One region of the Cedecea selenatireducens genome, then DNA from elsewhere that is predicted to be linked to it. Evidence: predicted binding sites of a transcription regulator. Region 1 holds the regulator's gene; each other region holds the start of a gene.
The links. Region 1 encodes PurR, which represses purine synthesis genes. Its sites were predicted from a motif close to CANGCAAACGTTTGCNTG; they were not measured.
Positions count from the first base shown of each region.

Region 2: the regulator PurR is predicted to act here: its motif matches at 3,906-3,923, upstream of purL (phosphoribosylformylglycinamidine synthase).
Region 3: the regulator PurR is predicted to act here: its motif matches at 3,155-3,172, upstream of ACE38U_RS17715 (nucleoside-specific channel-forming protein Tsx).

Region 1 covers NZ_JBHIKW010000011.1:124,545-131,016, forward strand. Annotated here, with positions in the region: gene gmuD (6-phospho-beta-glucosidase GmuD) at 1-332, opposite strand, end outside; gene cfa (cyclopropane fatty acyl phospholipid synthase) at 559-1,707, opposite strand; gene punC (purine nucleoside transporter PunC) at 2,005-3,207, opposite strand; gene punR (DNA-binding transcriptional activator PunR) at 3,323-4,261, shown strand; gene purR (HTH-type transcriptional repressor PurR) at 4,258-5,283, opposite strand; gene cydH (cytochrome bd-I oxidase subunit CydH) at 5,576-5,665, shown strand; gene sodB (superoxide dismutase [Fe]) at 5,720-6,301, opposite strand; gene ACE38U_RS17610 (C40 family peptidase) at 6,461-6,472, opposite strand, start outside.
Region 2 covers NZ_JBHIKW010000002.1:503,205-509,676, reverse strand. Annotated here, with positions in the region: gene ACE38U_RS05210 (MurR/RpiR family transcriptional regulator) at 37-885, opposite strand; gene yfhb (phosphatidylglycerophosphatase C) at 1,095-1,733, shown strand; gene tadA (tRNA adenosine(34) deaminase TadA) at 1,830-2,300, shown strand; gene mltF (membrane-bound lytic murein transglycosylase MltF) at 2,191-3,741, opposite strand; gene purL (phosphoribosylformylglycinamidine synthase) at 3,990-6,472, shown strand, end outside.
Region 3 covers NZ_JBHIKW010000012.1:7,278-13,749, forward strand. Annotated here, with positions in the region: gene nusB (transcription antitermination factor NusB) at 1-170, opposite strand, end outside; gene ribH (6,7-dimethyl-8-ribityllumazine synthase) at 191-661, opposite strand; gene ribD (bifunctional diaminohydroxyphosphoribosylaminopyrimidine deaminase/5-amino-6-(5-phosphoribosylamino)uracil reductase RibD) at 738-1,856, opposite strand; gene nrdR (transcriptional regulator NrdR) at 1,862-2,311, opposite strand; gene ACE38U_RS17705 (hypothetical protein) at 2,306-2,434, shown strand; gene ACE38U_RS17710 (SadB/YajI family lipoprotein) at 2,466-3,026, shown strand; gene ACE38U_RS17715 (nucleoside-specific channel-forming protein Tsx) at 3,389-4,267, shown strand; gene secF (protein translocase subunit SecF) at 4,620-5,591, opposite strand; gene secD (protein translocase subunit SecD) at 5,602-6,472, opposite strand, start outside.

The DNA of each region.
Region 1 (6,472 bases):
TGGGCTAGCAGCTCGTCTATCACCTTATTGTAGAACTCCACCGCCAGCGGGTTGACTTCGCCGGTGCCGTCCGGGATCAGGCGAGCCCAGGAAATCGAGGTGCGGAAGGTATTATGGTTGAGCTTTTTCAGCAGGGCGATGTCCTGCTTCCAGCGCTGATAGAACGTGGAGGTATTTTGCGGCCCGACGCCGTGGTGGAAACGGTTCGGCTGCTCGGCGAACCATCGATCCCAGATGGTTTCAGACTTGCCAAAATTCAGCGCTTCACCTTCGGTTTGTGGGCCGGAAGCGGCGCTGCCCCACCAGAAATGCTCAGGAAATGCGTATTTCATCGTTATCCTCACGGTCAGGCCTGTCATCTCCGACAGGCAATCATTTATTCGGTCAATGTCGTGATTGTCTGTGATTGATGAAACCGGTTTCTATGGCAGGAAACGATATCTGTTAAGCAGATCAAGCCGCCACGCTCAGACAGGCCTAAACCTGTGAGGCTAATCACATTGGTGCGCAAGGAGAGACAATTGAAAATGAAAAAACCCGGCAAACGCCGGGCTGGTTTTAGCGAGGAACGCGCAGACCGTGCTCGATGCCGCGGCTGAAGACTACCTGCCAAAGTTGGATATCGCGTGCCCGGAAAGCACCGGCGCAGGCGTTCAGGTAGTAGCTAAACATCCTTTTAAAGCGTTCAGAGTAGTTATCGGCGATTTCCGGCCAGCTGGCGAGAAAACGTTCGTGCCAGGCCATCAGCGTTTTGTCATAGTCGGCGCCGAAGTTGTGCCAGTCTTCCATCACAAAATGCGGCTCGCTGGCGTCGGCAATCTGACGCACAGAAGGCAGGCAACCGTTAGGGAAAATGTACTTATTAATCCACGGATCGACGTTGTTGTCGGTCTTTTTAGAACCTATCGTGTGCAGCAGGAAAATACCGTCTGGTTTGAGATTGCGGTCGGCAACCTCAAAGTAGGTGGCATAATTTTTTGGCCCAACGTGCTCAAACATCCCGACGGAGACAATGCGGTCAAATTGCTCATTCAGGTCGCGGTAATCCTGCAGAAGGATGGTCACATCCAGGCCTTTGCAGCGCGCCTGCGCCATTTTTTGTTGTTCCGCAGAGATGGTGACGCCGAAGACTGAAACGTCGTAGTTTCGTGCGGCATACTCGGCAAGACCGCCCCAACCGCAGCCGATGTCCAGCAGCTTCATGCCGGGTTTAAGCTGAAGTTTTTCGCAGATCATTTTGAGCTTGGCGTCCTGCGCTTCGCTGAGATTGGTAGCTTCTTTCCAGTAGCCGCAGGAATACTGCATGTGCTTGTCGAGCATTCGGTTGAACAGGTCGTTGCCGAGATCGTAATGTTCTTTGCCGACTATCCAGGCGCGTTTCTTCGACTGCAGGTTAACCAGCCTTGCCGCCGCGATACGCAGGGTATCTTTGAAATGATGGGGCAGTTGATTTTCCAGCCCGGCGCGCAGGACTTTGGTGAAAAAGATATCCAGCCGTTCGCATTCCCACCAGCCGTCCATATAGCTTTCGCCAAGGCCGAGGGAACCTTCCTGCAGAACGCGTTTAAAAAAATCCGGGTTTTTAACCTGAATATCGAAAGGGTTTGAGCCGTTGAGCGTAATACCTGCCCGACTCAGCATTTCATTTGCGATACGATACCATTCGTTATCTCGTACGCTCACTTCTTCTATACACGATGAACTCATAGCTTCTCCATCACCTTGTTGTGATCAGAACCTTAAAACAGCGTAGACGCTATTCACGGCTTGTGAGAACTCTCACGGAAAAATCCGCGTGCCTGATATCCGACGTAGAACAGAGAAAGGAAGGATTCTCCCTTACTGAAAGGCCATCCATGGAAAAACGGAAGCGCTCCGGCTTCCGCAAAAATAAAATTGATAAGGCTTATAGCAGAACCGCCATTACTATAAGCCCGTTTTATTGAGGGTTCAACGGAATATTGTTAGCAAGCTAATCACACAATATTCACATTATCGCTGCTGTTACTGTGCGTTAGAAAACTCACGGCGAGTCTCGCTTTCAGCCTCACGACCGGCCGTTTTCTGCAGGGCATACCCCAGCGCGGCAAGCAGGATAGTCGCCAGCATCACGCTGGTGGTGGTGATAAGCGGGGTCGTCACCAGCCAGGAAACCATCAGGCTTGCGAGGAAGCAAAGCCCAAGCTGAAGGGTGTTTTGCAGCGCTGCTGCTTTCCCGGTTGCCTGCGGGAACGGCAGCAGCGCAGAGGCGACAACGATCGGGTAGATGGCACCGTTTGCCGCAGCCATGATGCAGAACGGGATCAGCAACAGCGTCAGGTCAGCATAGCCGCTGACCGCCACGCCCCACGTCGCCACAACGCTCAGGGCATAAAGCGCTAGCAGCCACGGCAGCAGTTGCTTGCCGTTCCATTTTTGCAGCGCGCTGCGGCAGCCATAGCCGCCCACCAGGAAAGCGACCGTCTGCGGCATATAGCTCAGGCCAATCGCTGCCGGGCCGTAGCCCATCTCATTCAGGATAAACGGCGAGCCGGTCAGCCAGGCGAAGAAGCTGGCGGAGCAGGCGGCGTAAATCAGCACGTTACCGCCGTAAATACGAGAGCGTAATAAAGAGAAGAAGCTGACCTTGTTGTCTGCGGTTTGCTCGTGGTGCTGAGTACGAGGCTTGAGGCGTAGCGTAGGGATCATCAGCAGCAAAGCGATGGCAAACAGTACGGCAAAAATGGCCTGCCATTCAAAATGGTTCAGCAGCCAGCTTCCCAGCAGCGGTGCCAGCGCCGGAGAAAGCCCTACCAGCGGCATAATCGTGGCAAAGATACGGCCTGCACGGTTGGCCGGGTAATAGTCGGTTACCAGCGCCTGCCAGCTGACCGCGGCGGAACAAACGCCCACGGCCTGGATAAAACGCAGGACCAGAAGCGACGTTGCATCCCGCACCCAAAGCATCCCGATGCAGCCGACGGCAAACATCGCCAGGCCAATCAGCAGCACGGGTTTACGCCCGAAACGATCGGAAAGCGGCCCCCAGACAAGCTGGGCAAAGGCAAAGCCCGCCAGGAACAGGCTCAGGCTGGCGCTCACCGCCGAGGCGTTAGTCCCCAGGTCTTGCTGAATGGCCGCAAAGGCGGGCAGGTACATGTCTGTGGCGAGAAAGCCGAGTACGCTCAGGCCAGCCAGCCAGATAAGAAATCCCTTTGATGGTTGCATATTTCACTCTTGATTTTGATAGCAGGTTAACGGGGCAGGAGTCTACGGAGTGCAAAACCGCTTGTGAAACGCTAATATTTGCGCGTTGCATTCAAATTTTTTGCAGGCAAAAAACATGTGGTCTGAATATTCTCTCGAAGTCGTGGATGCCGTAGCGCGCAACGGCAGTTTCAGCGGGGCAGCGCAGGAGTTGCATCGTGTGCCTTCTGCCATCAGCTATACCGTGCGCCAACTTGAAGAGTGGCTGGCCGTACCGCTGTTTGAACGACGTCATCGGGACGTTGAGCTGACCGCCGCTGGGGCTTTCTTTCTTAAAGAAGGGCGTTCTGTTATCAAAAAAATGATGGCAACGCGCCAGCAGTGCCAGCAGATAGCCAACGGCTGGCGCGGGCATCTCTCCATCGCGGTAGATAATATCGTGAAGCCGGAGCGTACTCGCCAACTGGTGCTCGATTTTTATCGCCATTTCCCGGACATCGAGCTGAGGGTGTTTCAGGAGGTTTTCAACGGCGTGTGGGATGCGCTGGCGGACGGGCGCGTTGAGGCGGCGATAGGCGCAACGCAGGCGATCCCCGTCGGAGGGCGCTACGCGTTTCGGGACATGGGCGCACTGAGCTGGCGCTGCGTGGTGGCGGCAGACCATCCGCTTGCGCAACACGAGGAGATCATCCTTGATGATGAAATTCGGCCCTGGCCGTCGCTGGTGCTGGAGGACACGTCCCGCTCGTTGCCCAAGCGCATTACCTGGCTTCTGGACAACCAGCGCCGCGTGGTGGTGCCGGACTGGGCGTCGGGCGCCGATTGCCTGACGGCAGGATTATGCATTGGCATGGTGCCCACGCACATTGCGAAACCGTGGCTCGAACGTGGCGACTGGAAAGAGTTGAGGCTGGAGAACCCGTTCCCGGATGCGGCCTGTTGCCTGACGTGGCGGCAGGATGACGCCTCGCCTGCGTTGAGCTGGCTGCTGGACTATTTAGGGGACAGTGAGACGATGAATCAGGAATGGCTCCAGGAGCCGGGGAACGAATCCCGGGCTCCTGAAGAGGCTTAGCGGCGGTAATCGCGGAACGGGCCGTCGGCCACCGAGCGGCGTTCGATGAGGCGCGGATGGACTTCTATGGTCTGCGACTCTTCCCGTTTGTTGATAATGCGGTCGAGCAGCATGTTAAAGGCCGTTTCACCGAGGCGTTCTTTTGGCTGATGGATTGTGGTCAGCGCCGGAGAGAAATAGCGGGCGTTGCGCACGTTATCGTAGCCGATAATCGAGATATCCTGCGGCACGCGCAGCCCCATCTCATCCGCTGCGCAAATCGCACCCATTGCCATAATATCGCCGCCGCAGAAGACCGCAGTAGGACGATGCGGTTGATTAAGCAGCTGCTGCATGGCGCGATAGCCAGATTCCGGCTCGAAGTCGCCCTGAACCACCCAATTTTCCGGCACTTTGATATTGGCTTCTTCAAGCGCTTTCAGGAAGCCAGCGTGACGACCACCGCCGGTGTTACGCTCCAGCTGGCCCGGGATCGCACCGATGTCGCGGTGTCCGCGCTCAATCAGGTAACGGCCTGCGAGATAACCGCCGTGGAAGGCGTTATCGACCACGGAGTCGGTAAAATCGGCGCGGGCTTCGCCCCAGTCCATCACCACCATAGGAATATGACGGTACTCTTCCAGCGTAGAGAGCAGGGTCTGTGGATATTCGGAGCACATGACCAGCAGGCCATCGACGCGTTTTTGCGCCATCATCGACAGGTAGGCTTGCTGCTTCTCAAAGTTGTTGTGCGCGTTGCCGAGGATCAGGGTGTAGCCTTTGGCGAAGCAGCTGTTCTCAACCGACTCGATAATTTCAGCAAAATAGGGCGCTTCGCTGGAGGTAGCGAGCAGGCCAATCGATTTGGTGTGGTTGACCTTCAGGCTGCGCGCCACGGCGCTCGGCGAATAGTGCAGCTCTTTGATAGCTGCCCAGACGGCGTTGCGCGTCTCTTCCGCCACAAAACGGGTCTTGTTAATGACATGTGACACAGTGGTAGTGGAAACGTTTGCGCGCTTCGCTACGTCCTTAATGGTTGCCATTAGATGTCACTCCAGACCATATCGTAAACTCCTGATAACTCATGTGTTAAACGTTTGCCTTCGCTAACTCCTGGGGCAACACGTTGGTTGCAGGCCTGTCGGGGATGCGACATACAGCGGGAGGAGGGCGTTGCCGGGCGATACGCGGTAAATTAGCGAAGGATTTTGGCTTATCCCGGGGCAAAGTGGAAGAGGGAAAACCGATATCTGTGCAAAACCAGCAGGATTTTTATCGTTAATTGTGGGAAAATCATCCCACTTACGCTTTGTAGGGAAATAAAAGGAGCTTACGATGAGTACCGATCTGAAGTTTTCCGTAGTGACTACGGTTATCGTACTGAGTCTGATTGTTGCCGGGGCGTTAACCGCCGTACTGCACTGATTTAATAAGGGCCGCAAAAAGCGGCCCTTAATACAGGTCAAACATCACTGAAAATCAGCCTGCCAGGTTTTGCGCAACAAAGTTCCAGTTAACCAGCGCCCAGAAGTGGTCCAGATAAACCGGGCGCGCGTTGCGGTAGTCGATGTAGTAAGCGTGTTCCCAGACGTCCACTGTCAACAGCGGTTTTGCCCCGGTTGTGAGCGGAGTTCCTGCGTTAGAAGTCGAGACGATAGCCAGGCTGCCGTCGCTGTTCTTCACAAGCCAGGTCCAGCCGGAGCCGAAGTTTTTGATGGCCGCTTCGGTGAACTGTTTTTTAAATGCTTCCACGCTGCCAAACGCGTTATTGATGGCGGCCAACACTTCTCCGCCAGGTTCTCCCCCGGCGTTTGGTGCCAGGCAGTGCCAGTAGAACGTATGGTTCCAGACCTGAGCGGCATTATTGAAAATACCGCCGTCAGACTCTTGCACGATCTCTTCCAGCGATTTCCCTTCAAACGGGCTGCCTTTGACGAGGTTGTTCAGGTTAGTGACGTAGGTCTGATGATGCTTGCCGTAATGGTACTCGAGGGTTTCGGCTGAGATATGCGGGGCCAGCGCATCTTTGGCATAGGGCAGGGCGGGTAGTTCGAACGACATTGCTTCACTCCTTGTTATTTTGCTTCACAATATAACTACATTTTGTGTGGATATAAGGTTAACAAATTACGGGAGTGCGAAAAAGCGAAATGAAACAGCCCGTTGTCGGGCTGTTAACGTTTTAATCAGTCTGATTGCCCCGAAAGGGAGCGGATAAGATTAACGAATGGT
Region 2 (6,472 bases), on a different contig from region 1:
GATTGCCGGGAGTTCTATCCCTGTGTCAATTTCTCCCTAAACCAGCTTCCTCACCAACGCCTCGCTCTGGCGAATCCGCTCCGGCGCGTTTTCCAGATCCTGCTGCACCAGCGCCATAAATAGCAGGTCTGTCAGCATCATCTGGGCGCTAGTGGAGGAGATGGCCGCGCTACGCGTCGCCTGTTCTTCTGCGATGGTGTAGAGACACAGGCTGGCGCGTTGCTGTAAAGCGTTAGGCGTGAATCCGGTAATGGCGAGGATTTTCGCGCCTGCGTTAAGCGCTTCATCGGCGGCCAGATTTATCTCCCGGCGCTCGCCCGAATAGGAAATGGCGAGCAGCACGTCTTCCGGCGTCATTGCCTGTACGGTTGCCAGTAGGGCATGCATATCCTGCTCGGCGACGGCGTGAATGCCAATCTTCATTAACTTCCACGAAAAATTCTTCGCTACAAGGCCAGAGGCGCCTATTCCCACCAGCATCACGCGCCGCGCATTGCGCAGCAGTGAAACGCTCGCCAGCAGCTTCTCTTCCGCATTGATATCCAGCGTGGCGTGCATCGCCGCGATATTCTCTTTAATCAACTTCTCCCCAACAAGCCGCAGCGGGTCATCCCCTAAAATTTGGTTATGCACCGGCACGGAGTTAGGATTTTGGCCGCTGGCGAGCGCTTCGCTGATGGCCAGCTTCATCGCTGGAAAGCCTTTGAACCCGAGCTTCTGCGCGAATTTTACGACGCTGGACTGGCTGACGCCGGCTTCTTCCGCCAGCTGCTGTGAACTGAGATGGCGTGCACGATCGGGCTCGGCGAGCAGAAAGTCGGCCAGCTTGCGGTCACTCTGGGCCAGCATGGCGTAACGGCTTCGAATGCGCAGTAAACAGTTCATTTCACCTCCGGGACGGCAATTCCGATAACGACTTGCCTGTATAAGCATCTGAGCGAATTATAAATTCCATTATAGAGCAATGTTACCGAATTAAATATTCTGATGTGTCGTGGGCTGCGGGCCAGGATTGCTCGCGGAAAACCATGAGGCTATCTGTTAGGCTTTAAGGGAGCATAATTTTGTGAACGCGAGTCTTAAAGGAGCCCGTATTGACTACCCACCACCCGCGCCGCGTCGTCTTTTTTGATTTGGATGGCACCTTACATCAGCAGGACATGTTCGGCAGTTTTCTGTTTTACCTCCTGCGCCGTCTGCCGTTGAACGCGCTGCTGGTGGTTTTACTGCTGCCTCTGGTCGGAGGCATGATGCTTATTCAAGGTAGCGCTGCCCGCCAGCCGATGAGCCTGCTGCTGTGGGGCGCGACGTTTGGGCGAAGTGAGGCTCGCCTGCAGCAACTGCAGAGCGATTTCGCAGTCTGGTTTCGCAAGAAGGTGAAGGCATTTCCCGTTGTCCAGCAGCGGCTGACGGACTATTTGCACAGCGCGAATGCTGACGTCTGGCTGATTACAGGCTCGCCTCAGCCGTTGGTTGAGAAGGTCTATTTTGATACGCCGTGGCTGCCGGAGGTGAAGGTGATTGCCACGCAGATTGCACGAGGCTATGGAGGGTGGATTGTTACCCTTCGCTGCCTCGGCCATGAAAAAGTGGTTCAGCTGGAGCAGCACATAGGAGCCCCGCTGCGGCTTTACAGCGGCTACAGCGACAGCCATCAGGACAATCCGCTGCTGTATTTCTGCGAGCATCGCTGGCGCGTCACGCCGCAGGGAGAGTTGCAGCAGCTCGAGTAGGGCGTTTTGAATCCGTTAAGCGGTGTGTATAATGCGCCGCCCACTTATGCCGCGGAGAGCGTTGTGTCAGAGACAGAATTTACCCATGAACACTGGATGCGTCATGCCCTGACCCTCGCTCAGCGGGCGTGGGATGAAGGTGAAGTGCCCGTCGGCGCGGTGCTGGTGCATAACAACCAGGTCATTGGTGAAGGCTGGAATCGCCCTATAGGCCGTCACGACCCTACGGCCCATGCTGAAATTATGGCGCTTCGCCAGGGCGGACTGGTGCTGCAAAACTATCGTCTGCTGGATACCACGCTCTACGTCACGCTTGAACCTTGCGTCATGTGCGCAGGGGCGATGGTGCACAGCCGCATTGGCCGCTTAGTGTTTGGCGCGCGTGACGCCAAAACGGGCGCAATTGGTTCGCTGATGGACGTACTCGGCCATCCCGGGATGAACCATCAGGTGCAGGTCAGTGAAGGGGTGCTCGCGTCAGAGTGCTCAGCCATGCTGAGCGATTTTTTTCGCGCTCGTCGTCTTGAGAAAAAGGCCCTAAAGGAAAAGGCCCATAGGTCGGATTAGCCAGCTCTATCGGGGCGACCGCAGGGTAAGCCTCGGCAAATTTGTCCACCTGAGCCGTTTTTTTCTCTTTCTCCTGTAAATACCCTTCCAGACTAAGCTGATACTTGCGGATGTTTTCCACATACGCGTAAGCCTCGTGTCCACGAGCATATCCATAGGTTGTTTTGCTGTAATAAGGCTTAAGGCTAAGCAGCGGCAGGCGTGTCTTCACATCGGCCCAGCTGTCCGGGTTGCCTTTCTGTTTTGCCGTCAGCTGACGAGCATCGAGCATATGGGCATAGCCCATGTTGTAGGCCGCCAGCGCGAACCAGATGCGTTCGTATTCCGGGACTGAGCTCGGCACTTTGCTCATCATATCTTTCAGATAACGGCTGCCGCCGCTGATGCTTTGCTCTGCATCCAGCCTGTCGACGACCCCAAGACTCTGTGCTGTATTTTTCGTCAACATCATCATCCCGCGCACGCCGGTTGGCGAAGTAGCGTGGGTATCCCAGTGGGATTCCTGATAGGAGATTGCGGCCAGCAGCGGCCAGTCGATTTCGTCGGCGTATTTTTCAAACAGCGGCTGAAGGTCCGGCAGAACTGCATCCACCGCATTCAGGAAGGTTCGGGTATCGACGTAATCAAAATCACCGATATGGCCGAGATATTTTTCCTCAAGCCTTGCCAGTGTGCCGTTGCTGCTAATCTGATTGTAGAAATCGAGCAGGGCGGCGCTCATGCTGTCGTCGCCGTCACGCGCCGAAAACCAGGTAACAGGCTGTTCATCGGTCACGTCCAGAGCGACGGCCAGCTGAGGATGTACGCGCTGGAAAATACTGATGGCGATACTATCAGAGATAGTAAAGGCGATATTACCGTCCACCACCTGCTGCAGAAGCTGATTACTGGTCTGTTTGGCGTCAATGCTCCAACTAAGATCGGGATACTGGCTTTCCTTTAGCTTTTGCAGATCGCTCACCACAGCCTGGCCGGAAGAGAGCACCAGCTGCGAAGGTTTGACGCCGCCAAGTGACTTCGGACGTGGGCTGCCCACGCGGTAAACCATTTGCTGCGAAACCGAGTAATAGGTTGGCCCTGCCTGGTAATCGCTGCTGCGGCGCGAGTTATACACCAGCCCGGCGGCAAGCAGGTCGGCTTTGTCATTGTCCAGGTCGTCGAACAACGCGTTGATGTTTGGCCGTACCACGACTTTGAGCTTCACGCCCAGGTAATCTGCAAACTCGCTGGCGAGCTCATAATCAAGTCCGGTCGCCTTGCCGTTAATCATCGTCCAGGTGAGCGGCGATGAAATGGTACTGACGCGCAGAACCCCCCGCGCTTTTATCGCGGCGATACGGTTTTCGGCCTGATTGAAACCTGGAATGGAGGGCCATAATGCCACTGCCAGCAACAAGGTGACGATACCGATAAGCAGATAATTAATCTTTATTCTTTTCAAATAGATAACATTCTGCAGCAGGATAAGCCTTAGCCAACAATAAACATGATTTGTCTGAACCCCGTGAGTGAATGAGGCGCATTTTGCGTAAGAAAACGCCAGTAAGCAACTTTTAAGAATATATCGTTTACTTTTCGTGCAATAAAAACTTCTGCTGTTATTTCTACGCAAACGGTTTCGTCACGGCGGAGGATTCTCTATAATGACGCCCGTTTTCCCCCCTTCGCCCTGAAGACGAGAGATCTTTAATGATGGAAATTCTGCGTGGTTCGCCTGCTCTTTCGGCATTTCGTATTAACAAACTCCTGGCCCGTTTTAACGATGCTAACCTCCCGGTAAGCGACATTTATGCCGAGTATGTTCATTTTGCCGACCTCGAAGCTCCGCTGAACGCTGATGAGCTTGCTCGCCTGCAGCGGCTGTTGAAGTATGGTCCAACTCTCGCAGAACATGCGCCTGAAGGAACCTTGCTGCTGGTCACCCCGCGCCCTGGCACCATCTCCCCCTGGTCTTCTAAAGCCACCGACATTGCCCACAACTGCGATCTGCCACAGATTAAGCGCCTTGAGCGCGGCGTGGCCTGGTACGTTACCGGCAGCACGCTGACCGCCGAACAGCTGCAGGACGTTGCCGCGCTGCTGCACGACCGCATGATGGAGAGCGTGTTTACCTCTCTGAACGATGCGCAGCAGCTGTTTACCCGGCAGCAGCCCGCTCCGGTGCAGAGCGTTGACCTGCTCGGCAAAGGGCGTAACGCGCTGGTGGAGGCGAATATCCGTCTGGGCCTGGCGCTGGCGGAAGACGAAATCGACTACCTGCAGGATGCGTTCAGCAAGCTTGGCCGCAACCCGAACGACATCGAACTGTACATGTTTGCTCAGGCGAACTCCGAACACTGTCGCCATAAAATCTTTAACGCCGACTGGATTATCGACGGGCAGAAGCAGCCGAAGTCCCTGTTCAAGATGATCAAAAATACCTTCGAGAAAACGCCGGATTACGTGCTGTCTGCCTATAAAGACAACGCGGCGGTCATGGAAGGTTCAGCCGTGGGGCGCTTCTTCGCCGATCGTGAGGCGGGGCGCTACGACTTCCATCAGGAAGAGGCGCATATCCTGATGAAGGTTGAAACCCACAACCACCCGACCGCTATCTCCCCGTGGCCGGGTGCAGCAACGGGTTCCGGCGGTGAAATCCGTGACGAAGGCGCTACCGGGCGCGGTGCCAAGCCAAAAGCTGGCCTGGTCGGTTTCTCCGTTTCCAACCTGCGTATTCCAGGCTTTGAACAGCCGTGGGAACAGGATTTTGGTAAGCCAGACCGCATCGTTACCGCGCTGGATATCATGACCGAAGGCCCACTGGGCGGGGCGGCATTCAACAACGAATTTGGCCGTCCGGCGCTGACCGGCTACTTCCGTACCTACGAAGAGCAGGTTAACAGCCACAACGGCGTAGAGCTGCGCGGCTACCACAAACCTATCATGCTCGCCGGCGGCATCGGTAACATCCGGGCCGACCATGTGCAGAAGGGCGAAATCACCCCTGGCGCTAAGCTGATTGTGCTGGGTGGCCCGGCGATGAACATCGGCCTCGGCGGCGGTGCAGCGTCGTCTATGGCATCCGGCCAGTCCGATGCCGATTTAGATTTTGCTTCCGTTCAGCGTGATAACCCGGAAATGGAACGCCGCTGTCAGGAAGTGATCGACCGCTGCTGGCAGATGGGCGAAGACAACCCGATTCTGTTTATCCACGACGTTGGCGCGGGTGGCCTGTCTAACGCCATGCCTGAGCTGGTCAGCGATGGTGGCCGCGGCGGCCGCTTTGAACTGCGCGACATTCTTAACGACGAGCCGGGCATGAGCCCGCTTGAAGTCTGGTGTAACGAATCCCAGGAGCGCTACGTGCTGGCCGTTGCGCCAGAGCAGCTGCCGCTGTTTGACGAACTTTGCCGCCGCGAGCGCGCGCCGTATGCGGTGATTGGGGAAGCCACCACCGAACAGCACCTGACGCTCAACGACAGCCACTTTGATAATCAGCCTATTGATATGCCGCTGGACGTGCTGCTCGGCAAAACGCCGAAGATGGAGCGTAACGTCGAGACGCTGAAAGCCAAAGGTGAAGTCTTCAACAGCAGCGAGATCTCCATTGCCGATGCGGTGAAACGCGTTCTGCATCTGCCGACGGTGGCTGAAAAAACCTTCCTCGTGACCATCGGCGACCGTACGGTAACCGGTATGGTGTCCCGCGATCAGATGGTTGGCCCGTGGCAGATCCCGGTCGCAAACTGCGCGGTCACCACCGCCAGCCTGGATAGCTACTACGGCGAAGCGATGTCTATCGGCGAACGTGCGCCAGTTGCGCTGCTGGACTTTGCGGCTTCCGGTCGCCTGGCCGTAGGCGAAGCATTAACCAACATCGCGGCAACCCAAATCGGTTCCCTGAAGCGCATCAAACTGTCTGCAAACTGGATGGCCGCAGCCGGTCACCCTGGTGAAGACGCTGGTCTGTATGAAGCGGTTAAGGCCGTTGGCGAAGAGCTTTGTCCGGCGCTGGGGATAACCATCCCGGTTGGCAAAGACTCCATGTCGATGAAAACCCGCTGGCAGGAAGGTAACGAGCAGCGCGAGATGACTTCTCCGCTGTCGCTGGTGATTACCGCGTTTGCCCGCGTGGAAGACGTGCGTGGCACCGTGACTCCGCAGCTTGGCACCGAAGATAACGCCCTGCTGCT
Region 3 (6,472 bases), on a different contig from region 1:
GTAGCCACACCGCTCAGCAGCTCGCGGAAATAGACAACGTCAACGTCTTTGACGTCCTGTTCCGCCAGGAACTGGTATTCGACATCAGCGATATCGTTTTTAGACAACTGCCAGGAGTAAAGCGCCTGGACGGCACACTCACGGGCGCGGCGACGAGCAGCAGGTTTCACAGATTTCCCCTTACAAAAAATCAGGCCTTAATGGCTTTCAATACATTAATCATTTCAAGCGCGGTCAGTGCAGCTTCTGCACCTTTGTTACCGGCTTTGGTGCCAGCGCGTTCGATGGCTTGTTCAATGCTTTCAGTGGTCAGCACGCCGAAGGCAACGGGAATGCCGTTGTCCTGGCCTACGCTTAACAGACCGTTGCTGGCACCGCCGGCAACGTATTCGAAGTGCGCAGTGCCTCCGCGAATCACGGTACCCAGCGCGATAACCGCATCGTATTTACCGGTTTTCGCCAGCGCATCAGCGGCCAGTGGCAGCTCGTAAGCGCCCGGCACCCAAACTACGGTGATGTTTTCGTCTTTCACCTGGCCGATGCGTTTCAGGGCGTCGATAGCACCTTCCAGCAGGCTGTCATTGATGAAGTTGTTAAAACGCGCGATGGTGATGGCGACGCGAGCGTCAGGAGTAGCAACGGCAGCTTCAATAATGTTCATAATCTTCCTTTACGGGTTCTGTTTAGCCCCGCAGGGGGGCGGATTTTATCATAATCTTTTCGTGGCTGCTTACGTTTTACTGGCGTCCGTAAACGGGCGTCAGGTGCAGACACAAATCAGGGCCAACCTGCCGGACTTCGCTAAAGCTAAACTCCGGTACATCAGCAAGTTTTTCAAGGCCAGGAAGCTCGCACAATCCGCGGGCATCATTGCCTAATAGTTTTGGCGCGACGTAGACAATAAGCTCATCCACCAGGCCTGCCTGCAGCAGCGCACCGGCAAGCGTTGCCCCCGCCTCAACCCAGACAGAATTCACCTGGCGTTTGCCAAGCTGCATCATTAGCACCACCAAATCAAGATGGCCGTTATGTTCCGGAACCAACAGCTGTTCGACGTTTTCCGGCCAATGTTGTTCATCGGCATGGCAGCGGGCAAGCCACGTTTGCCCAGGGTTAGCGATAATTTGATGCTGCGACGTCACGCGGTTTTGGCGATCAACCACGATGCGAACAGGCTGGCGCAAATCCTGTTGAGCATAAATCGCCTGGCTGGCGCTATCCAGTTCATCCCAACGTACCGTTAATGACGGGTTATCCGCCAGCACGGTGGCGCTGCTTGAGAGGATAGCGGCACTTTGTGCGCGCTGGCGTTGAACGTCGCGACGCGCCTGAGGAGAAGTAATCCACTGACTCTCCCCGCTCGCCATTGCGGTACGTCCGTCCAGCGAAGCGCCGAGTTTAAGCTGGATAAACGGGAAACCGGTGCGCATACGCTTGAGGAAACCACGGTTCAGGGCTTCGGCCTCGTTCATCATTAAGCCATGGCTGACTTCGATGCCAGCCTGCTGCAGGCGATAGAGGCCACGCCCGGCAACCTGCGGATTCGGGTCCTGCATGGCGGCAACAACGCGAGATACGCCTGCGGCAATTAAGGCGTCGCAGCACGGTGGCGTGCGGCCATGGTGGCTACAAGGTTCGAGCGTTACATAGGCCGTCGCGCCTCGCGCCTGCTCGCCAGCCATACGCAAAGCGTGTACTTCCGCGTGAGGTTCACCGGCGCGCAAATGAAAACCTTCCCCGACAATTTCGCCGTCTTTGACAATCACGCAGCCGACATTCGGGTTCGGTGCCGTGGTAAAACGTCCGCGCTTCGCCAGCTCCAGCGCACGAGCCATAAACTGTTCATCAAGGGACATCGGCATTAATCCTGTAAACGGGCGATTTCTTCACCAAACTCTTTGATATCTTCAAAGCTACGGTAGACCGAAGCGAAGCGAATATAGGCGACTTTATCCAGCTTTTTGAGCTGCTCCATCACCAGGTTGCCGATGAGTTTACTCGGGACTTCACGTTCTCCGGTTGCTCGAAGGTGCGACTTAATATGGCTGATCGCCATTTCCACGTCGTCAGAGTTAACCGGGCGCTTTTCCAGCGCTTTCAGGATGCCGCTGCGCAGCTTATCTTCGTTAAACGGCTCGCGCACCTCATTGCTCTTCACAACTCTTGGCATCACCAGCTCCGCAACCTCAAAAGTCGTGAAGCGTTCGTGACAAACCAGGCACTGGCGCCGACGGCGTACGGAGGAACCTTCACCCACCAGGCGAGAGTCAATAACTTTGGTGTCCACGGCGAAACAGAATGGGCAATGCATAGCGTTTCCTGCTGGGATTATAAAGATGAACAACAGTTTACCGCGAAGTCGCGGGAGTACAAAGACAGCACCGGCCCCGACGGCGTTAAATATGACTTTTCAAGCGCGGGGAACTACGCTTAAATCAGCGAACGAAAACAAGGAAAAACCAACCATGACAAAGACTTACTTAAGAATTATCCTGGTTTCAAGCCTGATGAGCCTCACCGCCTGCGCCCAGCAAACCGAAGTGCGTCAGATGCGCAGCCAGATTGGCTCGCTAAATCAGGAGATGACGAAACTCAGCCAGCAAACGGTGAAGCTTACCCAGCAAAACGCCCTGAACGCGAAGTCCACCAGCGGCGTTTATCTGCTGCCTGGTTCAAACACGGCGGCTCGCCTGAACAGCCAGATTGGTAACCTGAAAATGTCGCTGACCAATATCTCGGCAGAAGCTAACGGCACCCGCGCCACGCTGCTGATCCAGGGTGAATCTAACGATCCGTTACCGGCCTTTAGCGGAAAAGTAGAATGGGGCCAGATCCAGGGCACCACGGACAGCTTCCAGGAAGTGAACGTACAGACTCAGCAAATAGACGCCCCGGCCAGCATTCTTGCACCCAGCGATGTGTCGATTCCGCTGCGCCTGTCCGGAATTACGCCTGAGCAGTTAGGTTTTGTACGCATTCACGATATTCAGCCGGTTTCTGCCGCACAGCCAGCGCCAGCCCGGTAGCCCTCCACTCCCTTGCCTGGCGAGGGAGTTCGTCACACTCTTTCACACGCCTCGCACAATATGTGAAGCAAATCCCCTATTATCCCCCCGCCTTTATAGTGATCCGCATCACACTTAGATGTAACAACCCGGCATACGTTTGCGTAATTTGACGAAGCAGGTACAATCACGCCGTTTTTAATGTGCGCAAACGTGAACGCAATCGATTACGCATATGAGAAGAATGTGAAATAGAACATCTTTTTGTGAGCAGGGATTTCTATAATAGACGCGCTGCAAAGGTCCTTCCCCTGAGACCGGCGGCCATGGATGACATCTCACATCCGCATCGCACCAAAATTACGTAAACAGTGGCTAAAAATATGAAAAAAATTATTCTGGCAGCCGGCACCGTTCTGGCGCTTTCCAGCTCTTTCTCTGCCAGCGCAGAAGAAGCAAAAAACAGCGAATACCTCTCCGACTGGTGGCACCAGAGCGTTAACGTTGTGGGCAGCTACCACACCCGTTTCGGGCCGCAGCTGCGCAACGATACCTACCTGGAATACGAAGCTTTCGCCAAAAAAGACTGGTTCGATTTCTACGGCTATATGGATGCGCCAGTCTTCTTCGGCGGTAACACCCAGGCGAAAGGCATCTGGAACCACGGTTCCCCACTGTTTATGGAAATCGAACCTCGCTTCTCCATTGATAAGCTGACCGGCACCGATCTGAGCTTTGGTCCGTTCAAAGAGTGGTACTTCGCCAACAACTACATTTACGACATGGGCCGTAACGCGACGGGTCGCCAAAGCACCTGGTACATGGGTCTGGGTACCGACATCGATACCGGCCTGCCAATGAGTTTGTCCCTGAACGTGTATGCCAAGTATCAGTGGCAGAACTATAAAGCGACCAACGAAAACGAGTGGGATGGCTACCGCTTCAAGGTGAAATACTTCGTGCCGATTACTTCCCTGTGGGGCGGTAACCTGAGCTATATCGGTTTCACCAACTTTGACTGGGGTTCAGATCTGGGCAAAGACAGCGACTACGGCACTAACGGTCTGAAGCAGCGTACCAGCAACTCCATCGCTTCCAGCCACATCCTGTCGCTGAACTACGATCACTTGCATTACTCAATCGTTGCCCGTTACTTCCATAACGGCGGCCAGTGGAACGACGGCACCCAGTTAAACTGGATGACTGAAACCGTTCGCGCAACCGGCTGGGGCGGCTACTTCGTTGTCGGTTACAACTTCTAACCGTCACAGCAGACCAAAAAACCGGCCTTCTGGCCGGTTTTTTATTTTCCAGGCAGGTAACCTTTGGCCTTCTGAAGAGCAATAAAGGCCTGAAGAGAACGATCGTGGCGCTCCTGATAAACACGCCCCAGGCAACCAGCAGCCAGACCTCTCCCCAGAATGACAGCCCAAGCGGATGAATATAAACGGGTATCTCAAACCAGTTGATGATTGCGCTCATTGTTTTTCTCCTGTGTTGTCAGTAACCACGAGTCTACTGACCCCCTCCTGACAGCATACTGTCAGGAGAAAAACACCGGACGAAAAAAAACCGCAGCACGAAGGCTGCGGTTTTATCAGACTCTAAACGCTATTACGGCAGAATGGACGGCTGATCCGCCCCTTCTTTCTCTACCTTCTGCTGCAGCATGTGCTCGCGCTTCATGCCCAGCTTCAACGCCAGCGCAGAGGCGACGTAGATAGAAGAAGCCGTACCGACGCTCACGCCGATAAGCATCGTCAGGGAGAAGCCTTTCAGCAGCGCCCCACCGAACAGATACAGCATCAGGATAACCACTAAGGTGGTGCCTGAAGTGATCAAGGTACGGTGCAGCGTCTGGGTCAGGGAGACGTTAAAGATTTCGTAAGGCGTCCCGCGACGAATTTTGCGGAAGTTTTCACGAATACGGTCCGAGACCACGATGCTGTCGTTCAGCGAGTAACCGATAACCGACATCAGTGACGCAACGATAGTCAGGTCAATCTCGATGTGGAACAGCGACAGCACGCCCATCGTGATAATCACGTCGTGCACAAGCGAGATAACCACACCGGCTGCCAGGCGCCACTCAAAGCGGAAGCCGACGTAAACCAGGATGGAAATCAGCGCTACCAGCAGCGCCATCGCACCGTTTTGAGCCAAATCGGCACCGACGCTCGGGCCAACAAACTCAATACGTTTCACCGCGGCATTCTGGTTGGTTGCTTCGTTAATCACGCTCACAACCTTGCTACCCAGCACCTGGCCGCCGGTTTCACCTTTGGCAGGCGGCATGCGCACCATGATGTCGCGACTGCTGCCAAAGTTCTGCACCAGCGGCTCTTCAAAGCCCGCTTTCTGCAGGGAAGCACGCATCGCATCAAGATCGGCCGGTTTTTCCAGCCCGATTTCGATTACCGTTCCGCCCGTAAAATCCAGACCCCAGTTGAAGCCTTTCACGCCGATAATCACGACGGAAAGGATCAGCAGGATACCGGAGATGCTAAAGGCCCAGTAATCCCAGCGCATAAAGTCGTGGACTTTACGGCCGTGGTTCAATTGTTCAACAGTATATTCCTGTGCCACAACGCACTCCTCAGATAGACAGCTTGTTGATGCGTTTGCCGCCGTACAACAGGTTCACAATGGCACGAGTCCCGACAATTGCGGTAAACATCGAGGTTGCGACACCAATACCGGTGGTGATAGCAAAGCCTTTGATTGCCCCGGTGCCTACGGCATACAGGATGATAACTTTGATAAGCGTGGTGATGTTGGCGTCGAAAATGGAGCTGAACGCGCCTTTGTAGCCTTCATCAATCGCCTGCTGGACCGTACGCCCGTTGCTGATCTCTTCTTTGATACGCTCGTTGATCAGGACGTTGGCGTCCACCGCAACCGCAAGGGTTAAGACGATCCCCGCGATACCCGGCATGGTCAACGTTGCGCCCGGCAACAGAGACATAATCCCGACAATCAGCACCAGGTTAGCCAGCAGCGCCGTGGTCGCGATCAGGCCAAACTTCTTATAGAAGAACAGCATGAAGATGATAGACACCACCAGACCTGCCAGACACGCTTCCAGGCCTTGCTTGATGTTTTCCAGACCCAGCGTTGGACCGATAGTACGCTCTTCAACAATCTGAATTGGCGCGATCAGCGCCCCGGCACGCAGCAGCAGAGACAGCTGACGAGCTTCATTCGGGTTGCTGATACCAGTGATGCGGAAGCTGTTACCCAGGCGAGACTGAATGTTCGCCACGTTGATAACTTCTTCTTCTTTCATCAGTACAGAACGGCCATTGGCGTCTTTCTTACCGCTGTCCTTGTACTCCACAAAGAGGGTCGCCATCGGCTTGCCGATGTTGTCTTTGGTGAAGTTAGACATGATGTTACCGCCAGCGCTGTCCAGGGAAATGTTTACCTGTGGCTGGTTGTATTCATCCATGCTGGAGGTGGAGTCAGTG